DNA from 3 places in the Streptomyces sp. NPDC107550 genome. Region 3 is predicted to be linked to each of the others. Evidence: predicted binding sites of a transcription regulator. Region 3 holds the regulator's gene; each other region holds the start of a gene.
What was found. Region 3 encodes HrcA, which represses chaperone genes, less so after heat shock. Its sites were predicted from a motif close to TTNGCACTCNGNNNNNCNGAGTGCNAA; they were not measured.
Positions count from the first base shown of each region.

Region 1: the regulator HrcA is predicted to act here: its motif matches at 5,226-5,252, upstream of groL (chaperonin GroEL).
Region 2: the regulator HrcA is predicted to act here: its motif matches at 4,394-4,420, upstream of groES (co-chaperone GroES).

Region 1 covers NZ_JBVKBC010000004.1:352,331-359,841, reverse strand. The annotation lists gene ACZ7LY_RS08760 (alpha,alpha-trehalose-phosphate synthase (UDP-forming)) at 4-1,386, opposite strand; gene ACZ7LY_RS08755 (glucosyl-3-phosphoglycerate synthase) at 1,459-2,406, opposite strand; SAM riboswitch class I at 2,552-2,706, shown strand; gene thrC (threonine synthase) at 2,724-4,019, shown strand; gene ACZ7LY_RS08745 (MoaD/ThiS family protein) at 4,067-4,342, shown strand; gene ACZ7LY_RS08740 (cold-shock protein) at 4,786-4,992, shown strand; gene groL (chaperonin GroEL) at 5,381-7,006, shown strand; gene ACZ7LY_RS08730 (hypothetical protein) at 7,407-7,511, opposite strand, start outside.
Region 2 covers NZ_JBVKBC010000029.1:10,304-17,814, forward strand. The annotation lists gene ACZ7LY_RS27940 (RNA polymerase sigma factor) at 1-830, shown strand, start outside; gene ACZ7LY_RS27945 (class I SAM-dependent methyltransferase) at 1,056-2,309, opposite strand; gene ACZ7LY_RS27950 (polysaccharide deacetylase family protein) at 2,401-3,402, shown strand; gene ACZ7LY_RS27955 (polysaccharide deacetylase family protein) at 3,399-4,316, shown strand; gene groES (co-chaperone GroES) at 4,564-4,872, shown strand; gene groL (chaperonin GroEL) at 5,049-6,677, shown strand; gene ACZ7LY_RS27970 (SDR family NAD(P)-dependent oxidoreductase) at 7,061-7,511, opposite strand, start outside.
Region 3 covers NZ_JBVKBC010000002.1:405,367-412,877, reverse strand. The annotation lists gene ACZ7LY_RS04900 (DUF3097 domain-containing protein) at 1-140, opposite strand, end outside; gene ACZ7LY_RS04895 (MBL fold metallo-hydrolase) at 175-906, opposite strand; gene hrcA (heat-inducible transcriptional repressor HrcA) at 1,053-2,069, shown strand; gene dnaJ (molecular chaperone DnaJ) at 2,070-3,206, shown strand; gene ACZ7LY_RS04880 (nitronate monooxygenase) at 3,340-4,413, shown strand; gene ACZ7LY_RS04875 (16S rRNA (uracil(1498)-N(3))-methyltransferase) at 4,410-5,156, shown strand; gene ACZ7LY_RS04870 (VOC family protein) at 5,209-5,601, shown strand; gene ACZ7LY_RS04865 (histidine triad nucleotide-binding protein) at 6,123-6,476, shown strand; gene ACZ7LY_RS04860 (ribonuclease Z) at 6,493-7,401, shown strand; gene ACZ7LY_RS04855 (adenosine deaminase) at 7,428-7,511, shown strand, end outside.

The sequences.
Region 1 (7,511 bases), on a different contig from region 3:
GAGTCACTCGTCGCGGAGTGCATGGAGTTGCGCCAAGAACCAGTCCCCCGGAGGGAGTTGCGTCGCCGCCGCAGCCAACCTCTTCGTCCGCTCCCCCCGCTCGGCGCCCCCCATCTCCAGCCCGACCCCCAACGCCTCAGCCGTCCCGGCGACATCGAACGGGTTCACCACGAGCGCGTCGTCCCCGAGTTCCTCCACCGCCCCCGCCTCCCGCGAGAGCACCAGCGCACACCCCGCGTCGGAGACCACCGGCACCTCCTTGGCGACGAGGTTCATCCCGTCCCGCACGGGGTTGACGAGCGCCACGTCCGCCAGCCGGTACGCCGCGAGGGAGCGCGCGAAGTCGTCCTTCACATGGAGCACGACCGGCGTCCAACCCTCCGTACCGAAACGGGAGTTGATCTCCTCCGCGACCCGGGACACCTCCGCGGTGTAGTCGCGGTACACGGCGAGGTCCTGCCGCGAGGGGTAGGCGAAGGCGACATGCACGACCCGCTCGCGCCACTCGGGCCGGGTCTCCAGGAACAGTTCGTAGGCCCGCAGCCCGCGCACGATGTTCTTGGACAGCTCCGTGCGGTCCACCCGCACGATCACCTTGCGCCCCGCACCGACCTGCTCGCGCAGCGCGGCCAGCCGCTCCTCCACGTCGTCCCGGTGCGCCCGCTCCCGCAGGAAGTCCGCGTCGGCGCCGAGCCCGTGCACCCCGATCCGGGTGCCGGACGTGCCGCCGAGCAGCCGCGTACAGCACTCGGTGAACGCGTCAGCCCAGCGCCCCGTGAGGAACCCGAGCCGGTCCGCGCCGAGCATGCCCCGCAGCAGTTGCTCCGCGATGTCGTCCGGCAGCATCCGGAAGTAGTCGACGGGCGCCCACGGCGTGTGCGAGAAGTGCCCGATGCGCAGGTCCTCGCGCAGCTCCCGCAGCATCCCCGGCACCAGCGCCAGGTGGTAGTCCTGCACGACGACGGTCGCCTCAGGCGCCGCCTCCTGCGCCAGCGCCTCCGCGAACGCCCGGTTGAACGCCTCGTACGAGGCCCACTGCCGCCGGAACTCCGGCCCGAACGACGGCTCGAGCGGCGTCTGGTACAGCATGTGGTGCACGAACCACAGCACGGAGTTGGCGATGCCGTTGTAGGCGTCCGCGTGCACGTCCGCCGGAATGTCCAGCATCCGGACACCCGGCTCGTTCACCCCGCGCCGCACGGCCTCCCGGTCGGCGTCGGAGAGCGCCGCGCACACCCAGAGCTTGTCCTCGACGACACTCAGCGCGGAGACGAGACCACCGCCCCCGCGCTTCGTCTCGATCCCGCCGTCGTCGCCGACGGCATAGGAGACCGGGCCGCGGTTGGACGCGACGAGAACCTGAGCTGCACCTTGCGTGATCCCCATACCGCTCACGCTAGCCCGGCCCGTAACGGTTCAAACGTGCGAAAGGTCCCGCGTGCCGCGCCCGCCCCCGTATCAGGCCACCCGGCGCGCCGCGTACTCCGCGATCTGAGCCATCGGCGGCCGCTCCTCCGTGTCCACCTCGTGCGTGCGCGGCTCGAACCCCTTCTCGCCGCGCTCGAACTGCGTCAGCACCGGCCGCACCAGATGCCCGCGGGCGAGCCGCAACTGGGCCGTGCGGTAGATCGCCGCCGCCATCCGGCCGAGCGCCTGCCCGTCCTGGTGCCGGTGCAGCCGCACACCGACGTCCACCTGCGCGAGCGCGTCCAGGCCCACCGTGTGCAGCGCGTCCACCAGCAGCCCCAGCTCCACCCCGTACCCCACCGGGAACGGCAGCCTCTCGAGCAGCGAGCGGCGCGCGGCGTACTCACCGCCCAGCGGCTGTACGAAACCGGCCAGGCGCGGCCAGTGCAGATTGAGCAGCGGGCGCGCCATCAGCTCCGTCACCCGCCCGCCCTGCCCGGCGGCCTCGCCCAGCGGCCGGTCGTACATCGCCTTGACGAGCTGCACGTCCGGGTCGGTCAGCAGCGGCCCCACGATCCCCGACACGAAGTCCGCCGAGAACTCCCGCAGGTCCGCGTCGACGAAGCAGACGATGTCGCCGGAGGTCACCAGCAGCGAGCGCCACAGCACCTCGCCCTTGCCGGGCCGCGCCGGTATCCGGGGCAGGATCGCGTCCCGGTGCACGACCCGCGCCCCGGCGGCGGCGGCGACCTGCGCGGTGCGGTCCGTGGAGCCGGAGTCGATCACCACCAGCTCATCCACCAGCGGCACCGCCGGGGTCATCAGCTCCCGGCGGATCACCGCGACGATCTCGCCGACCGTCTCCTCCTCGTCGAGCGCGGGCAGGACCACGCTGACCCGCCGGTCCGAGGCCCGTTTCGCGGCCACGAGCTGCGCAAGCGGCCGGTCGGCCACGGACCAGGAGCGCCTGCTCAGCCAGCGCTCGACCTCTTCCAGCACGGTCGGAGCCTCCCGTATGTGATCCATCTCGCGGTTCGGACGACTATCTCAAGCGTCCGGAGCTTCGGTTACAGTCTTGAACAACGCCGGTGCCCGTCGCATGTCGGGGTCCAGGCGTCCACAACCGCAGCACACAACCGCATACCGCTCATCCAGAGGGGCAGAGGGACACGGCCCGTTGAAGCCCCGGCAACCCTCCAGCCGGTCTCGTAGGACACCGCACTGTCCGCAGCGAGGCTCCCGGCTAGGGAAGGTGCCAAATCCGTCTCGTGACGAGATGCGTCACGAGGAAGATGAGGAGAAAGGGCCTCGCCTCCATGGCTGTTCAGACCGTTGCGACCGAATCCACGACGACCTCCGTCGATCTCGGCCCCGCCTGTGGACTCTCCTGCCGCGAGTGCGGCGCCACCGTGCCCCTCGGCCCGGTCTTCGCCTGCGCCGAGTGCTTCGGCCCCCTCGAAGTCGCCTACGAGCTGCCCACGGGCGACCCCGAGTCCCTGCGCAAGCGCATCGAGGCCGGCCCCGCGAACATCTGGCGCTACGCACCGCTGCTGCCCGTCCCCGCCGACGTCGCCGACAAGCCGAACCTGAACCCCGGCTGGACGCCCCTCGTCAAGGCCGACAACCTCGCCCGCGAGCTGGGCGTCGAACAGGGCCGCCTCTACGTCAAGGACGACTCCGGCAACCCCACGCACTCCTTCAAGGACCGCGTCGTCGCCCAGGCCATCGAGGCCGCCCGCGCCTTCGGCTTCACCACCCTGTCCTGCTCCTCCACGGGCAACCTGGCCGGGGCCGTCGGCGCCGCCGCCGCCCGCGCCGGCTTCCGCTCCTGCGTGTTCATCCCGCACGACCTGGAGCAGGGCAAGGTCGTCATGGCCGGGGTGTACGGCGGTGACCTCGTCGCCATCGAGGGCAACTACGACGACGTGAACCGCTTCTGCTCCGAGCTGATCGGCGACCCGCTCGGCGAGGGCTGGGGCTTCGTCAACGTCAACCTGCGGCCGTACTACGGCGAGGGCTCCAAGACCCTGGCGTACGAGATCTGCGAGCAGCTCGGCTGGGAGCTGCCGGACCAGCTCGTCATCCCGATCGCGTCCGGCTCCCAGTTCACGAAGATCGACAAGGGGCTCAAGGAGCTGATCGCCCTCGGCCTCGTCGAGGACAAGCCCTACAAGCTGTTCGGCGCCCAGGCCGAGGGCTGCTCGCCGGTGTCGGTCGCGTACAAGGCCGGGCAGGACGTGGTGCGCCCGCAGAAGCCGAACACGATCGCCAAGTCCCTCGCCATCGGCAACCCCGCCGACGGCCCGTACGTCCTCGACATCGCGCGCCGCACGGGCGGTGCCGTGGAGGACGTCACCGACGAGCAGGTCGTCGACGCGATCAAGCTGCTGGCGCGCACGGAGGGCATCTTCGCGGAGACCGCCGGCGGGGTCACCCTCGGCGTCACCAAGAAGCTCATCGAGGCCGGCCTCATCGACCCGTCCCTCACCACGGTCGTCCTGAACACCGGCGACGGCCTCAAGACCCTCGACGCCGTCGCGGAGACCTCGCAGGCCACCGCCACCATCCGGCCCTCGCTCGACGCGTTCCGCTCCGCCGGGCTCGCCGGCTGAGAACCCCGCCCCTTTCGCTTCCGCACGGCCGTACCACTGAGGTGATCATGAGCGTCAACGTCCGCATCCCCACCATCCTGCGCACCTACACCGGCGGGCGGGCCGAGGTGCCCGCCGAGGGCGCCACCCTCGCCGAGGTCATCGCCGACCTGGAGAAGAACCACACGGGCATCGCCGCCCGCGTCCTGGACGACCAGGGCAAGCTGCGCCGCTTCGTCAACGTCTACGTCAACGACGACGACGTCCGCTTCGAGCAGGGCCTGCAGACCGCCACGCCGGACGGCGCGGGCGTCTCGATCATCCCGGCCGTCGCCGGCGGCTGAGTATTCCGCCGAAAGGCGCGCACACTCCTCGCATCACCCCGGATTGCCCTCTCCGCACACAAGCGGAGGGGGCAATTCTGCATGGTTGAGCGCGGTACAGTTGGGGAAGCTGATTCGTTCTCGTACGTGGTGCATGACGGGCGCATATGAGTTTCTCGCCCGCTCCCCGACAAGAAGCAGCCAAACTGCCCGGCCCTTTAGGGTCTTTTATGGCATTTACGCGGCCCGACTTGCCCGGTAAGACGGCGAGTCGCCCCGGTTTCCCCGATCGGTGCTGCCCAGATTTCTCGTCCGATTGACCTGTTGCAGACGGCAGTTGGGCAGATACATTCAGCCGCGGTCGACGCGTTCCGGCGCACACCCCCCATCCCATGGGGAGTGAGGTCTGACCCGGGTCCGCGAAGTGCGGTCCTGTGCAAGGGCCAGTAATAGGGGAGTTAGGCATGGCTCAGGGCACCGTCAAGTGGTTCAACGCGGAGAAGGGGTACGGCTTCATCGCGGTCGACGGTGGTGCGGATGTTTTCGTCCACTACAGCGCGATTCAGATGGACGGCTACCGCACCCTGGAAGAGGGTCAGCGAGTCGAATTCGAGATCTCGCAGGGCCAGAAGGGGCCGCAGGCCGACATGGTCCGCGTGGCCGCCGGCTGAAGCGCGCGCGTCTGACTGCAAGCTTCGCAACTCAGCAGGTCCACGAAGGGCCCGTCTCCCGGACACCGGGGGCGGGCCCTTCGTGCTGCGCGGGGTGCGGCGCGGGCGCGGGGCGCGCGCGGTCGCGTACGCGGGGGCGCGTGGGGGTGTGGGTGGCCGAGGGGCGCCGTCCGGAAGGGTCCGCTTGTCGGGAGCACCTTGCACTCGGAGGGGTCGAGTGCTAATCATTGGGCTTAGCACTCTACGAGTGAGAGTGACAGAACTTGGATCGGGTCGGTGAGGTCCGGGAGCCGGGTGGGGCAAGGAACCACAAGGCTCGCAGGCCGTCCGTCGCGGGCACCAGCACGGTCCGTTTGCGTTTCCACCCCGTCCGGGAGGACCACTTCACATGGCCAAGATCATCGCGTTCGACGAGGAGGCACGGCGCGGCCTCGAGCGCGGCATGAACCAGCTCGCCGACGCCGTCAAGGTGACCCTGGGCCCCAAGGGTCGCAACGTCGTCCTCGAGAAGAAGTGGGGCGCCCCCACGATCACCAACGATGGTGTGTCCATCGCCAAGGAGATCGAGCTCGAGGACCCGTACGAGAAGATCGGCGCCGAGCTGGTCAAGGAGGTCGCGAAGAAGACGGACGACGTCGCCGGTGACGGCACGACGACCGCGACCGTCCTGGCCCAGGCCCTGGTCCGCGAGGGCCTGCGCAACGTGGCCGCCGGCGCCAACCCGATGGCCCTCAAGCGCGGCATCGAGAAGGCCGTCGAGGCCGTCTCCGCCGCCCTGCTCGAGCAGGCCAAGGATGTCGAGACCAAGGAGCAGATCGCTTCCACGGCCTCCATCTCCGCCGCCGACACCCAGATCGGCGAGCTCATCGCCGAGGCCATGGACAAGGTCGGCAAGGAAGGCGTCATCACCGTCGAGGAGTCCCAGACCTTCGGTCTGGAGCTGGAGCTCACCGAGGGTATGCGCTTCGACAAGGGCTACATCTCGGCGTACTTCGCCACCGACATGGAGCGTATGGAGGCGTCGCTCGACGACCCGTACATCCTGATCGTCAACTCCAAGATCTCCAACGTGAAGGACCTCCTTCCGCTGCTGGAGAAGGTCATGCAGTCGGGCAAGCCGCTGCTGATCATCGCGGAGGACGTCGAGGGCGAGGCCCTGTCCACGCTCGTCGTGAACAAGATCCGCGGCACCTTCAAGTCCGTCGCCGTCAAGGCCCCGGGCTTCGGCGACCGCCGCAAGGCCATGCTCGGTGACATCGCCATCCTCACGGGCGGCACCGTCATCTCCGAGGAGGTCGGCCTCAAGCTGGAGAACGCCGGGCTCGACCTGCTCGGCCGCGCCCGCAAGGTCGTCATCACCAAGGACGAGACGACGATCGTCGACGGCGCCGGTGAGAGCGACCAGGTCCAGGGCCGCGTCAACCAGATCCGCGCCGAGATCGAGAACTCCGACTCGGACTACGACCGCGAGAAGCTCCAGGAGCGCCTGGCGAAGCTCGCCGGTGGCGTCGCCGTCATCAAGGCCGGTGCCGCGACCGAGGTCGAGCTGAAGGAGCGCAAGCACCGCATCGAGGACGCCGTTCGCAACGCGAAGGCGGCCGTCGAGGAGGGCATCGTCGCCGGTGGTGGCGTGGCGCTTCTCCAGGCCTCCGCGGTGTTCGAGAAGCTGGAGCTGGAGGGTGACGAGGCGACCGGTGCCTCCGCTGTGAAGCTGGCCCTTGAGGCTCCGCTGAAGCAGATCGCCACCAACGCCGGCCTTGAGGGCGGTGTCGTCGTGGAGAAGGTGCGCAACCTGACCCCCGGGCACGGTCTGAACGCCGCGAACGGTGAGTACGTCGACCTCGTCGCCGAGGGCATCATCGACCCGGCGAAGGTCACGCGTTCCGCTCTGCAGAACGCGGCGTCCATCGCTGCGCTGTTCCTCACCACCGAGGCTGTTATCGCCGACAAGCCTGAGAAGGCTGGCGCTGCGCCTGCGGGTGGCGGTATGCCGGGCGGTGACATGGACTTCTGAGCCTCTTAGGCTCGGCCGTTCCCAACTGAGGGCGGTACCCCCAACGGGGGGTACCGCCCTCAGCCGCGTGCGCCGCCGTCGTGGCTGGCCGCGCAGTTCCCCGCGCCCCTGAGGTGACAGCCCCGGCTGGTGGTTCTTCGTCTACAGCGTGCGCTGTGGCTGATCGCGCAGTTCCCCGCGCCCCTTACGGGGCTGCCAGCACCGGTGCCCTGGGGGAGCCGCCCCCGCCTTGGGCAATCTGCCGCCTGGGGCGGCAGGGTGGGCAAGGCGGCACCCCAGCGCCGGGTAAGTGCACGTTGTGCGTTCAGTTCAGCCCCGGTGGGGCTTCTCGCGCAGTTCCCCGCGCCCCTGAGGGAGTCGGCCTCAACGCCAATTTCCAGCCCCTCTGTCCGCGGAGCGGTTACGCCGGGTTTTCGGCGTAGGTGGTCCACGTCTGGCGGCCGGCCTTGGTCGCGCTCTGGGCCGCCGCCTGGGCCTGATGAAGGGCCCGGGACGCCAGTTCCGA
Region 2 (7,511 bases), on a different contig from region 3:
CCGAGGCGACCGTCGCCCAGCGCGTCGTGCGCGCCAAGCGGGCCCTCGCCACGAAGAACGTCGCCTTCGAAGTGCCGTACGGGCCCGACCGGGAGGCCCGTCTCGGCTCGGTCCTCGAAGTCCTCTACCTGGTCTTCAACGAGGGGTACGCGGCCACCGCGGGCGACGACTATCTGCGGCCCGCGCTGTGCGAGGACGCGCTGCGCATGGCCCGCGTGCTCCAGTCGCTGATGCCGAAGGAGCCCGAAGTGCACGGCCTTGCCGCGCTGTTGGAGCTCCAGTTCTCGCGCTCCGCCGCCCGTACCGCGCCGGACGGCTCGCCCGTGCTGCTCAAGGACCAGAACCGCGCCCGCTGGAACGCGCTGCTGATCCGCCGCGGCTTCGACGCCCTCACCCGCGCCGAGGCCGTCGCCCCGGGCCGCCCGCCGGGCCCCTACGTCCTCCAGGCCGCCATCGCCGCCTGCCACGCCCGCGCCCACCGCTACGAGGACACCGACTGGCGCCAGATCGCCGCCCTGTACGCGCTGCTCGCCGCGCGCAGCCCGTCACCGGTCGTGGAGCTGAACCGGGCGGTGGCCGTCTCGATGGCCGAGGGCCCGGCCCCGGCGCTCGCCCTGGTCGACGCGCTGACCGCCGAACCGGCCCTGCGGGACTACCACTTGCTCCCGAGCGTACGGGGGGACCTGCTGGAGCGGCTGGGCCGCCGGGAGGAGGCGGCGCGGGAGTTCCACCGGGCGGCGGCCCTCACCCGCAACGAACAGGAACGCGCCTTCCTCCACACCAGAGCCACAACCAACGAGCCCCCACATAAGAGCCCCTCCGGCGATTGAGGAGCGGAGCCCCGTGACGTCCACCTGACGCGCCGGCCGGAAAGGTCAGCCCCTCCGGCACGAGCCCCCGAATGAAAGCCTCTCCGGCGATTGAGGAGCGGGGTCCGGGGCGGAGCCCCGTGTCGTCAGCCTGAAGTATCGGCAGGAAAGGTCAGCCCCGCCGACAGGAACACCCGAGCCCCTCCGGCGATTGAGGAGCCGGGTCCGGGGTGGAGCCCCGTGTCGTCAGCCCACGGGGGCGCCCACCAGCATGCTCGGGGCGCCATCGACGCGGGTCAGAAACACCGTCACGGCCGCACTCCCGTACCGCTTCGGCATGACCTTCCGCCGCAACTCCTCCGGCTCGACAGCCGACCCCCGCTTCTTCACCGTCAGCACCCCCACCCCCCGCTCCCGCAGCAACGCCTTCAACTTCTTCACGTTGAACGGCAGTTGATCCGTGATCTCGTAAGCGGCGGCATACGGACTCGGCCGCAGCTCATCCGCGGTGACGTACGCGATGGTCTCGTCGATGAGCCCCCCGCCGACCTCCTCGGCGACCTCCGCGACCAGATGCGCCCGGATGACGGCCCCGTCCGGCTCGTACAAGTACCGCCCCACGGGCCGTACTTGAGGATCCGGCAACCCCCGCCCGGCAAGGGCCCGCGCCCCCGGCAACAGCGTCGCCCGCATCCGCCCCGGCACGGTGCCGAACCACAGCACGGCCTCCTTCACGTCCCCGCCGTCGGAGATCCACTCCGCGTCCGCCTCGGCCGGGATCGCCTCGTGCGGGATGCCCGGCGCGATCTTCAGCGCCGCGTGCGGGGCCTTCAGCGCGGCGCCGACCGCCCAGGACAGCGGCGGCGAGTACGCCTCGGGGTCGAAGATCCGCCCGCCGCCCCGCCCGCCCGCGCGCCGCGCCGGGTCCACGAACACGGCGTCGTACGCGGAGGTGTCCACGTCCGTCACATCCGCCTCCCGCACCTCGATCAGCCCGTCGAGCCCGAGCGCCTCGGCGTTGGCGCGGGCGACCGCGCAGGTCAGCGGGGAACGGTCGACGGCGAGCACGCGTACGCCCTCGCGGGCCAGCGCCAGCGCGTCCCCGCCGATGCCGCAGCACATGTCGGCGACCGAGGTGACGCCGAGCGCGCGGAAGGCGGCGGCCCGGTGCGCGGCGACGGACGTGCGGGTGGCCTGCTCGACGCCGTTCGCCGTGAAGTACATGCGGGCCGCGTCCGCCCCGAACTTCGCCGCCGCCCGCTGCCGCAGCCGCGCCTGCGCGAGCGCCGCCGAGACCAGCTCCGCGGGGTGGTCGCGGCGCAGGCGGGTGGCGAGCGCCAGCTCCCGCGCGGGGTCGTGGTCGCGCAGCTCGTCGAGCAGGGCGCGCCCGGTCGGCGTCAGCAGGGCGGCGAAGGCGCCTACAGAGGCACCGGCGGGGTCACCGGCGGAGGAGCCGGCGGAGGCACCGGCGGGGACATCGGCTGGGGGCTTGGCACTCACCGGCCCATTGTGGGCCAGTCGGTGGACGCTCCGCGCCCGGCGCTGGTGTCGCCCCCAAGGACACCGCTCTGAGCTGCGAGGATGCGGCGCCATGCGACGAGTACGACAAGAGGACCGCCGCGCGGTCCCGCCCGCCCCGCGACGGCACGCGGAGGCGTTCCGCGCCCGGGGCCCGCTGCTGCGCGGGACGCTCGCCGCGCTGGCCGCCGCCGCGCTCGTCTGCGGCTGCGCCGCCGAACCCCGCCCGGCCGCACCGTCCACCCTGGTCGCCCCCTCGGCGGGCGCCGCCGGACCCGGCGCCGCAGGGCGGGCGCCGCGGCTGCCCGCCGCCCGCGCCCTCGACGCGTACGCCACCCGCCTCACCGCCGAACGCGCCCGCCTCCAGGCCGCCGCCCGCCGCTGGGGCCTTCCGCGAGCACCGCTCACCGCGCCCGCGCCGCCCGCCCGCAAGCCCGTACTCACCACCCGCAGGGGCTTCGAGGTCGAGCGGCACCGGGCGGACGGCCTGCCGCCCGTCTTCACCACCGTCCCCACCCGCGACCGGGTCGTCTTCCTCACTGTCGACGACGGCGCCGAGCAGGACCCCGCGTTCCTGCGCATGACGCGCGAGCTGCGCGTCCCGTACACGGCCTTCCTCACCGACGCCGAGATCCGCCCGCACTACGGCTACTTCCGGCGCATGCGCGCCCTCGGCACCACCCTCGGCAACCACACGCTGCACCACCCCTACCTGCCCGCTCTCTCCCGCGCCGGGCAGCGGCGCGAGATCTGCGGCATGCAGGACCTGATGGCACGGAAGTTCGGCGCGCGCCCCACCCTCTTCCGGCCGCCCTTCGGCAACTACGACCGCACGACCCTCGTAGCCGCCAAGGCGTGCGGGATCACGCATGTGCCGCTGTGGAACGAGGAGATGTTCGCCGACCGCATGGACTACCGCGAGTGGGACCGCGCCCTGCGCCCCGGCGACATCGTCCTCACACACTTCCGCGGCCGTAAGGACTGGAAGGGCACGATGACCGACATGCTCCGCACGTTCCTGCGTACCGTCACCGCCAAGGGGTACGCGGTGGCCCGCCTGGAGGACTACCTGTGACGCCCCGCCCGGGCACGGCTGCCTCCCGTACGGGGGAGAGGGCGGCCCGCGCGGTCCGGCGCGCCGCCGCCTGGGCGCTGGCCGCCGCGCTGCTCGCCGGGCTCACCGGATGCGCGCAGTCCGTCGACCCCATCGAGCGGATGGGCCGCAAGGCCGCCCAGAAGGTCCGCCGCCACCCCGCGCGCCACCCCGTGCGCCCGCCCGCCACCGCGCCCGCCCGCACCGGCTCCCCGAGCCCGTCCGCGCACGCCACCGGCGCGGCACGCACCGGCGTCCTCGGCGGCCGGCCCGGCGGCCCGCACCCGGGGGCGCCGGGCGCGCTGCCCCGCGTCCTCGACCACCTGCCCACCCGCGACCGGGTCGTCTTCCTCACCGTCGACGCGGGCCCGGCCGGCGCCGCCGCGCTGCGCGACCCGGCCTTCGTCCGCCTGGTCCGCGCCCGGCACCTGCCGCTGACGGTGTTCCTGTCCGGGCCCGCCCACGGCCTCGGCGCCCTGCCTGCGCTCGGCGCGGGCGTGCAGAACGGGACGCTGAGCCACCGCTGGCTGCCCGGCCTCGGCGAGCGGGGGCAGCGCGCCGAGGTCTGCGGCCAGCGCGACCGCGTACGCGCCCGCCTCGGCACGGCCCCGCGCCTGTTCCGGCCGCCCTACGGCGAGTACGACGCGGCGACCCTGCGGGCGGCCGGGGCGTGCGGCGCCGACGCGGTGGTGCTCTGGCGGGCGGTGCTGGACGCGGGCGGGCCCCGGTACGCGCGGGGGGCGGCCGGGCCGCGCGCCGGGGACATCGTGCTGGCCCGCGCGGGGGAGGGCGCGGGCGCCGGGAGCGGCCCGGGGCTCGCCGCGCGGACGGTCCGGCTGCTGCGGACGCTGGAGGCCCGGCACCTCGCGGCGGGCCGCCTGGAGGACTACCTCTGAGGAGGCGGCCGGGGGCGGCTGGGGGAGCCCGCGGGTGAGGCGTGAGGGCGCGGCCGGGGGCGGCGCGCGGGACGGAATTAGCAGTCCGCTTGACCGAGTGCTAATCGCAGTCATAGTCTCGGCTCTGGCACTCCCCGTAGGAGAGTGCCAACAGCGACGGGCAGGTCCGGCACCCGCGACGACGGTCCTCCTGGTCGCCACCTCAGACAGTTAACCCCGTGAGATCACCGAAGGGGGAGGTCGGATCGTGACGACCGCCAGCTCCAAGGTTGCCATCAAGCCGCTTGAGGACCGCATCGTGGTCCAGCCGCTCGACGCCGAGCAGACCACGGCCTCTGGCCTGGTCATTCCGGACACCGCGAAGGAGAAGCCCCAGGAGGGCGTCGTCCTGGCCGTGGGCCCGGGCCGCTTCGAGAACGGCGAGCGCCTGCCGCTCGACGTGAACACCGGCGACATCGTGCTGTACAGCAAGTACGGCGGCACCGAGGTCAAGTACAACGGCGAGGAGTACCTCGTCCTCTCGGCCCGCGACGTGCTCGCGATCGTCGAGAAGTAATCCACCTCGGATTACCTCGCTTCACCGAAGCAGAACGCTTTTGCTTCGAGCTGCGCCCCTGGCACCCGCGACGACTATCGAGCCGGGGTCAGGGGCGCGGTTCGTTCATCCCACGCTTCACCGAGGCTTCATCGCAAGCTTCACCCCTAGCTTTCCGAGAGGGCTGAACCGCTCCCATGGCGAAGATCCTGAAGTTCGACGAGGACGCCCGTCGCGCCCTTGAGCGCGGCGTCAACAAGCTGGCCGACACGGTCAAGGTGACGATCGGCCCCAAGGGCCGCAACGTCGTCATCGACAAGAAGTTCGGCGCCCCCACCATCACCAACGACGGTGTCACGATCGCCCGCGAGGTCGAGATCGAGGACCCGTACGAGAACCTCGGCGCGCAGCTCGTGAAGGAGGTGGCGACCAAGACCAACGACATCGCGGGTGACGGTACGACCACCGCCACCGTGCTCGCCCAGGCCCTGGTCAAGGAGGGCCTGCGCAACGTCGCCGCCGGCGCCTCCCCGGCCGCCCTGAAGAAGGGCATCGACGCCGCCGTCAAGGCCGTCTCCGAGGACCTGCTCGCCACGGCCCGCCCGATCGACGAGAAGTCGGACATCGCCGCCGTCGCCGGGCTCTCCGCCCAGGACACGCAGGTCGGCGAGCTGATCGCCGAGGCGATGGACAAGGTCGGCAAGGACGGTGTCATCACCGTCGAGGAGTCCAACACCTTCGGTCTCGAACTGGACTTCACCGAGGGCATGGCCTTCGACAAGGGCTACCTGTCCCCGTACTTCGTCACCGACCAGGAGCGTATGGAGGCCGTCCTCGACGACCCGTACATCCTGATCCACCAGGGCAAGATCGGCGCCATCCAGGACCTGCTGCCGCTCCTGGAGAAGGTCATCCAGGCCGGTGGCTCCAAGCCGCTGCTGATCATCGCCGAGGACGTCGAGGGCGAGGCCCTGTCGACGCTGGTCGTCAACAAGATCCGCGGCACGTTCAACGCCGTCGCGGTCAAGGCCCCCGGCTTCGGTGACCGCCGCAAGGCGATGCTCCAGGACATGGCCACCCTCACCGGTGCCACCGTCATCGCCGAGGAGGTCGGCCTCAAGCTCGACCAGGCCGGTCTGGACGTGCTGGGCTCCGCCCGCCGCGTGACCGTCACCAAGGACGACACGACCATCGTGGACGGCGCCGGCAAGTCCGAGGACGTCCAGGGCCGCGTCGCCCAGATCAAGGCCGAGATCGAGAACACGGACTCCGACTGGGACCGCGAGAAGCTCCAGGAGCGCCTCGCGAAGCTGGCCGGCGGCGTGTGCGTGATCAAGGTCGGCGCCGCCACCGAGGTGGAGCTGAAGGAGAAGAAGCACCGTCTGGAGGACGCCATCTCCGCGACCCGCGCCGCGGTCGAGGAGGGCATCGTCTCCGGTGGTGGCTCCGCCCTGGTCCACGCCTCCAAGGTGCTCGAGGGCTCCCTCGGCAAGGAGGGTGACGAGGCCACCGGTGTCGCCGTCGTCCGCAACGCCGTCGTCGAGCCGCTGCGCTGGATCGGTGAGAACGCCGGCCAGGAGGGCTACGTCATCGTCTCCAAGGTCAAGGAGCTCGAGAAGGGCTCCGGCTACAACGCCGCGACCGGTGAGTACGAGGACCTCGTCAAGGCCGGTGTCATCGACCCGGTCAAGGTGACGCGTTCCGCGCTGGAGAACGCGGCGTCCATCGCCGCGCTGCTGCTGACGACCGAGACGCTGGTCGTCGAGAAGCCGGCCGAGGACGAGGCCGACGCCGGTCACGGCCACGGCCACGGTCACTCGCACTGACCTCTGGTCGCGTCAGTCGCCCGAAGGCCCGCCGCTCCCTCACCGGGAACGGCGGGCCTTCCGCGCACCCGGGGCGCCTGGGCGCGGGCCTCGCAGCCAACTCCCAGCCCCTCCGGCGCTTGAGGAGCGGGGCTTGGGGCGGAGCCCCAGAGTGCCGGTTGCGTCGTGGCCGCTCGCGCAGTTCCCCGCGCCCCTGGCGGGGCTGATCTCAGCGCCGGTAAATCAAGCCTCTCCGGCGATTGAGGAGCGGGGTCTGGGGCGGAGCCCCAGGGGGAGCGCCGGGTGCGTAAAGGTCGAGGGTTCAGTTCAGCCCCGTGGGGCTTCTCGCGCAGTTCCCCGCGCCCCTTAGGGGGCTGATCTGAGCGTCAGTTCTCAGGGGCTGGTTACTGGGGGCCGTATTTGCGGCCGGTGCTTGATGTGACTCCGGAGAGGAGGGCGCGGGGGGTGAGTTTGGCTACGCCCATGAGCGCCTTGTAGCGGGGGTCCGGGATGGACAGGGACTTGCCCCGCGCCAGATCCGCCAGCGCCGCCGCGACCACCTTGTCCGCGTCCAGCCACATCCACCCGGGAATCCCGTCCGTCCCCATCCCGGCCCGCTGATGGAACTCCGTACGGACGAACCCGGGACACAGCGCCATCAGCCGCACCCCGCTCCCCGCCAGATCCTTCGCCACGCCCTGCGTGAACTGCACGACCCACGCCTTGGAAGCCCCGTACGTGCCACGCGGCACGAACGCCGCGACCGACGCCACGTTGACGACCCCGCCGCGCCCCCGCTCCCGCATGCTCTCGGTCGCCGCCGAGGTCAGCCGCAGCACCGCCTCGATATGCACC
Region 3 (7,511 bases):
GCCGTCTTCTCCACCCGTACGACGGCCCCGCAGAAGCCCGTGGTGACCTCCTCCACGACGAGATCGGGCTCGGCGGGCACCTCGGGCGCGGGCGTCTTCCGCTTCCAGGGGGGAGTCAGATCGGGGGAGTACTGGCGCATTCGGCAGACGATATGAGCAATCGCCGCGGCCCGGTCACGACACGCCGGAGCGGGCCGCCAATGTGGCGCGCTGCGCGCGGACGAACTCCGCGTTCACCACCGAACCGTGCCCCGGTACATACGCCGCGTCCTCGCCGCCGAGCGCCAGCAGCCGGTCGAGCGCCGCCGGCCACCGCCCCGGCATCGCGTCCGGTCCCGCCTGCGGCTCACCCGACTCCTCCACGAGATCCCCGCAGAACACGGTCTCCCGCTCGCCCGGCACGAGGACGGCCAGGTCGTGGCCGGTGTGCCCCGGCCCGACGTTCGCCAGCAGCACCTGGAAACCGCCGCCGAGGTCGAGCGTCCACTCGCCGCACACCTCGTGGCGCGGGGCCACCAGCAGGTCGGCGGCGGCCTCGGCGGACTCCGCGTCCAGGCCGTGCCGTACGGCGTCCGCGCGCAGCGCCTCAGCGCCCCGCGCGAGGACCGCGCCGAGGCCCACGGCCCCGTACACCTCGACGCCCGAGAGGGCCGCCGTGCCGAAGACGTGGTCGAAGTGCGGATGCGAGAGCGCGACATGCGTCACCCGCGCGAGGGAGCCCAGCAGGCGCCGGGCGTCCGCGCGCAGCCGGGCGCCTTCACGAAGTGACGATCCGGTGTCGATCAGCAGGGCAGCGCCCTCGCCCACCACGAGCCCCGCCGTGCAGTCCCAGCCGGGCAGCCGGACCCGGCCCACGCGAGGGCCCAGTTCCTCCCAACCCGTCCCCGCCCAGTCGATACGTTCCATGGGCCCGACGCTAGCGCCCTTGCCGGTCCCGTACCCGACGGCCGTACACTGAGCCGGGGACGACTGGCACTCACCCGCACCGAGTGCCAGACAGGCGGATCGACCGATCCACCGATCGCCGGACCAACCGCTGGAGGTGTGCGCCGATGCTCAGTGAACGCAGGCTCGAAGTGCTGCGCGCCATCGTCCAGGACTACGTGGGCACCGAGGAGCCGGTCGGCTCCAAGGCCCTCACCGAGCGGCACCGCCTCGGTGTCTCCCCGGCGACCGTGCGCAACGACATGGCGGTCCTGGAGGACGAGGGGTACATCGCGCAGCCGCACACCAGTGCCGGCCGCATCCCCACGGACAAGGGCTACCGCCTCTTCGTCGACAAGCTCGCCGGCGTCAAGCCGATGACGGCGCCCGAGCGGCGCGCCATCCAGAACTTCCTGGAGGGCGCCGTCGACCTCGACGACGTCGTCGGCCGTACCGTACGGCTGCTCGCGCAGCTCACGCGGCAGGTGGCGATCGTCCAGTACCCGTCCCTGACCCGGTCCACCGTGCGCCACGTCGAGCTTCTCTCGCTCGCCCCCGCCCGCCTGATGCTCGTGCTGATCACGGACACCGGGCGCGTGGAGCAGCGGATGATCGACTGCCCGGCGCCGTTCGGTGAGGCGTCCCTCGCGGACCTGCGCGCCCGGCTCAACAGCCGGGTGGCCGGACGCCGTTTCACCGACGTGCCGCAGTTGGTGCAGGACCTGCCCGAAGCCTTCGAGCAGGACGACCGCGGTACGGTCACGACGGTGCTCTCCACCTTGCTGGAGACGCTCGTCGAGGAGACCGAGGAGCGGCTGATGATCGGCGGCACCGCCAATCTCACCCGCTTCGGACATGACTTTCCCCTCACCATCCGGCCCGTACTGGAGGCCCTTGAGGAGCAGGTCGTGCTCCTCAAGCTCCTTGGTGAGGTGAACGATTCGGGCGTGGCCGTGCGCATCGGTCATGAGAACGCCCACGAGGGACTCAACTCCACGTCCGTCGTGTCGGTCGGCTACGGTTCGGGCGGCGAGGCAGTCGCCAAGCTCGGCGTGGTCGGACCGACCCGCATGGACTACCCGGGAACGATGGGAGCAGTACGCGCAGTGGCACGTTACGTCGGACAGATCCTGGCGGAGTCGTAAGTGGCCACGGACTACTACGCCGTACTCGGCGTGCGCCGCGACGCTTCCCAGGACGAGATCAAGAAGGCCTTCCGAAGGCTGGCGAGGGAACTTCACCCCGATGTGAACCCCGACCCGAAGACCCAGGAGCGGTTCAAGGAGATCAACGCCGCTTACGAGGTGCTCTCCGACCCGCAGAAGAAGCAGGTCTACGACCTCGGCGGCGACCCCCTGTCGCAGTCCGGCGGGGGCGGCGCGGGCGGCTTCGGCGCGGGCGGCTTCGGCAACTTCTCGGACATCATGGACGCCTTCTTCGGCACGGCGTCGCAGCGCGGACCCCGGTCCCGCACGCGGCGCGGCCAGGACGCCATGATCCGCCTGGAGGTCGAGCTGAACGAGGCGGCCTTCGGCACCACCAAGGACATCCAGGTCGACACGGCCGTCGTCTGCGGCACCTGCAACGGCGAGGGCGCCGCCCCCGGCACGTCCGCGCAGACCTGTGACATGTGCCGCGGCCGCGGTGAGGTCTCGCAGGTCACGCGGTCCTTCCTCGGCCAGGTCATGACCTCGCGGCCGTGCCCGCAGTGCCAGGGCTTCGGCACGGTCGTGCCCACCCCCTGCCCGGAGTGCGCCGGTGACGGCCGCATCCGCTCGCGCCGCACGCTGACGGTGAAGATCCCGGCCGGCGTGGACAACGGCACGCGCATCCAGCTCGCGGGCGAGGGCGAGGTCGGCCCCGGCGGCGGCCCCGCCGGCGACCTGTACGTCGAGATCCACGAGCTGCCGCACGCGGTGTTCCAGCGCCGCGGCGACGACCTGCACTGCACGGTCACCATCCCGATGACGGCCGCGGCCCTCGGTACGAAGGTGCCGCTGGAGACGCTGGACGGCATGGAGGAGGTCGACATCCGGCCCGGCACCCAGTCCGGCCAGTCGATCCCGCTCCACGGGCGCGGCGTCACGCACCTGCGCGGCGGCGGACGCGGCGACCTCATCGTGCATGTCGAGGTCATGACTCCGCAGAAGCTCGACCCCGAGCAGGAGCGGCTACTGCGCGAGCTTGCCGCCCTGCGCGGAGAGGAACGCCCCACGGGGCAGTTCCAGCCGGGGCAGCAGGGGCTGTTCTCGCGGTTGAAGGACGCGTTCAACGGGCGGTGACCGCGTAGGTCGTAGCGCTCGTACAGGGGCTCGGGGAGTGTTCCCCGGGCCCCTCGCGCGTTCCTGGCCGAAGGGCGTCCGGGCCGCCCGGCGTCGATTCGGAGGTCCGGGCGTGACATGGCACGATGCGGGCATGTCCTGTGCAGTCACCGACCTGTGCCCCTGGCCCATCGTGCAGGCCCCCATGGCGGGCGGCGCCTCCCGGCCGCAGCTCGCGGCGGCCGTGTCCGAGGCGGGCGGCCTCGGCTTCCTCGCCGCCGGGTACAAGACGGCCGACGGCATGTACCAGGAGATCAAGCAGCTGCGGGGGCTGACCGACCGCCCCTTCGGCGTCAACCTCTTCCTGCCGCAGCCCGAGTACGCCGACGCCTCCGCCGTCGAGGTCTACCGCGAGCAGCTCGCCGGCGAGGCCACCTGGTACGAAACCGAACTGGGCGACCCCGACAGCGGCCGCGACGACGGCTACGACGCCAAACTCGCCATCCTCCTCGACGACCCGGTCCCGCTCGTCACCTTCACCTTCGGCTGCCCCGCCCGCGAGGCCGTCGACGCGCTGCGCGCCGCCGGCACGCTCACCGCCGTCACCGTCACCACCGTCGAGGAGGCGCTGGCCGCGCAGCACGCCGGCGCCGACGCGGTCTGCGTCCAGGGCACCGAGGCGGGCGGCCACCAGGGCACCCACCGCGACAACCCGGAGACCGACGCCGCCTCCATCGGCCTGCTCGCCCTGATCGCCCAGGTCCGCGAGGCCGTCCGGCTGCCCATCATCGCCACCGGCGGCATCATGCGCGGCGCGCAGATCGCCGCCGTGCTCGCCGCTGGCGCCGACCTCGCGCAGCTCGGCACCGCGTTCCTCGTCACGCCCGAGTCGGGGGCGCCCGCCCCGCACAAGAGCGCCCTGACCGACCCGTTGTTCACCCGCACCGAGCTGACCCGGGCGTTCTCCGGGCGGCCCGCGCGCGGACTCGTCAACCGCTTCATGCGCGAGCACGGCCCGTACGCCCCCGCCGCCTACCCCGAGGTCCACCACCTGACCGCGCCGGTCCGCAAGGCCGCCGCCAAGGCCGGGGACCCGCAGGCCATGGCGCTGTGGGCGGGCCAGGGCCACCGCCTCGCCCGCGAACTGCCCGCCGGGCAGCTCGTCGAGGTCCTCGCCGCCGAACTCGACGCGGCCGGCGCCGCGCCCGCCCACAGGAGTGCCAGGTGACCGCCCCCGTCTTCGTCGTCGAAGGACCCGTACCCGGCGCGGGACCGTACGTCCTCGACGGGCCCGAGGGCCGCCACGCCGTCTCCGTGAAGCGGCTGCGCGCGGGGGAGGCCGTCGTCCTCACCGACGGGCGCGGCGGCTACACCGAGGCCGTCGTCACCGGCACCGAGGGCAAGGACCGGCTGCTGCTCGACGCCGGGCCCGCCCGCGCCGAGGAGGAGCCCCGGCCCCGGATCACCGTCGTGCAGGCGCTGCCCAAGGGCGACCGGGGCGAGCTGGCCGTCGAGACGATGACCGAGACCGGCGTCGACGCGATCGTGCCCTGGGCCGCCTCCCGCTGCGTCACGCAGTGGCGCGGCGACCGGGGCGTCAAGGCCCTCGGCAAGTGGCGGGCCACCGCCCGTGAGGCCGGCAAGCAGTCCCGCCGCGTCCGATTCCCCGACGTCCACGACCTCGCGTCCACCAAGCAGGTCGCCGCCCTGCTGGCCGCCGCCGACCTCGGCGCCGTCCTGCACGAGGACCGCGACCACCCGAGCGGGGCGCTGGCCGCCGCCGAGCTGCCCGCGAGCGGCGAGATCGTCCTCGTCGTCGGCCCCGAGGGCGGGGTCGCGCCGCAGGAACTCGACGTGTTCGCCGAGGCGGGCGCCCGCCCCTACCGGCTCGGGCCGAGCGTCCTGCGTACGTCCACGGCCGGTACGGCGGCGGTCGCGCTGCTGCTCGGGCGCACCGGCCGCTGGGGCTGAGAAGGGCGCCGTTCGCCGGGTCCGGCGCGGGCAGCGCCCGTAGACTGCGGGCATGGAACTCGCCCAGGTGCGGTTGCTCGTCAGTGACTTCGGATCCTGCTACCGGTTCTACAGCCACGTACTGGGGCTCAAGCCGCAGTCCGGCGCGGAGTCGGGCCCCTACGAGAAGTTCGCGCCGCCCGGCGGCTCCGCGTCCATCGCCCTCCAGGACCGCTCCATGATGGCCGAAGTCCTCGGCGAACTGGGCGAGTCGGCGACCGGCCACCGTTCCCTCGTCGTCCTGCGCGTCGACGACCTCGACGCGTATTGCGCGGGGGTCCGCGAGCGTGGGGGTGTCCTTACGCAGGGGCCTGCGCCGATGACCGAGCGGATGCGGGTCGCCCACCTCAAGGATCCCGAGGGCAACCTCGTGGAACTCCAGGAGTGGCTCTTGCTGCGCGGCTGACGGGACTTTTTTGGGTGGACGGGGTTCATAGGCCCGGGCCCGTGGCCCCCTACGGTCCTGCCCCCTCACGCGGTCGTTCACCTTTCGCCCGGTGGCTGGCTGATCGCGCAGTTCCCCGCGCCCCTGGGGAGTTCTCCGGTGAACGCCGGCTGCCCTGACCGTTTTGCGCAGTTCCCCGCGCCCCTGAGAAGCGGGGCTTCGCCCCAGCTCCCAGGGGCGGTGGCTGAGAGAGTGGGGCTGCGCCCCAGCTCCCCAGGGGGGAGGTGGCGACGTAGTCGCCCCTCCAGGGGCGCGGGGAACTGCGCGATCAGCCACGACGGAAGCCGAGGGTTCCCACCGGCCGGTACCACCCACTCACCCAGGGGCGCGGGGAACTGCGCGCTCAGCCACGACGCGAGTGCAGGGATCCCACCGGCCGGGCCGCCCACTCACCCCCTCAAGGGGCGCGGGGAACTGCGCGGTCTTGTTGGGGGCCGGACTATACGATGCCGGGGAGATCTTCCAGCCGTAAGGAGAGACCCGTGTCCGGCGAACCCCGACCTGACTGCCTGTTCTGCAAGATCGTCGCAGGTGACGTCCCCGCCACGATCGTCAGGGAGACCCCCACCACGGTCGCCTTCCGGGACATCAACCCCCAGGCCCCCACCCACATCCTGGTCATCCCCCGCGTCCACCACCCGGACGCCGCGAGCCTCGCCGCCGCCGAACCGGCCGTCGCCGCCGACGTCCTGCGCGAAGCGGGCGAGGTCGCCAAGGAGGAGGGGCTGGAGAGCCACCGCCTGGTGTTCAACACGGGCAGCGGCGCCGGCCAGACCGTCTTCCACGCGCACGCCCACGTCCTCGGCGGCCGCGGCCTGCAGTGGCCCCCCGGATAAAGCGGACCGACACCCCATGTCCGTACGGGAGTTCGTCGTGCTCGGCACCGCCAGCCAGGTGCCGACCCGCCACCGCAACCACAACGGCTACCTGCTGCGCTGGGACAGCGAGGGCATCCTCTTCGACCCGGGCGAGGGCACGCAGCGCCAGATGCTGCGCGCCGGGGTCGCCGCGCACGACCTGAACCGGATCTGCGTCACGCACTTCCACGGCGACCACAGCCTCGGCCTCGCCGGCGTCATCCAGCGCGTCAACCTGGACCGCGTCCCGCACCCGGTCGTCGCGCACTACCCGGCGTCCGGACAGCGGTTCTTCGACCGGCTGCGGTACGCCACCGCGTACCGCGAGACCGTCGGCATCACCGAGGAACCGGTCGCGGGGGAGGGCGGCACCCTCGCCGAGACCCCCGCGTACCGCCTGGAGGCCCGCAGGCTCTCGCACCCCGTGGAGTCGTACGGCTACCGCCTCGTCGAGCCCGACCGGCGCCGCATGCTGCCCGACCGGCTCGCCGCGCACGGCATCGCGGGCCCCGACGTGGGCCGCCTCCAGCGCGAGGGAGCGGTCGGCGGGGTGCGCCTTGAGGACGTCAGCGAGACGCGGCGCGGCCAGCGCGTGGCGTTCGTGATGGACACCCGGCTGTGCGAGGGCGTGCACGTCCTCGCGGACGGCTGCGACCTGCTGGTGATCGAGTCGACGTTCCTCGACGAGGACGAGCATCTGGCCACCGAGCACGGCCATCTGACGGCAGGTCAGGCCGCGCGGGTGGCCCGCGACGCGCACGTACGCCACCTCGTGCTGACCCACTTCAGCCAGCGCTACACCGACCCCGCCGCGTTCGAACGGCAGGCGCGGGCCGCCGGCTACGAGGGCGAACTGACCGTCGCCCGCGACCTCGACCGCGTACCCGTGCCCAAGCGGAGGTGAGAGGGCGCCCTGCGTACGATGCACGGATGTCCCTCGCACCACTCGCTCGCATCCCCAAGGCCGAGCTGCACCTGCACATCGAAGGCACCCTCGAACCCGAGCTGGCCTTC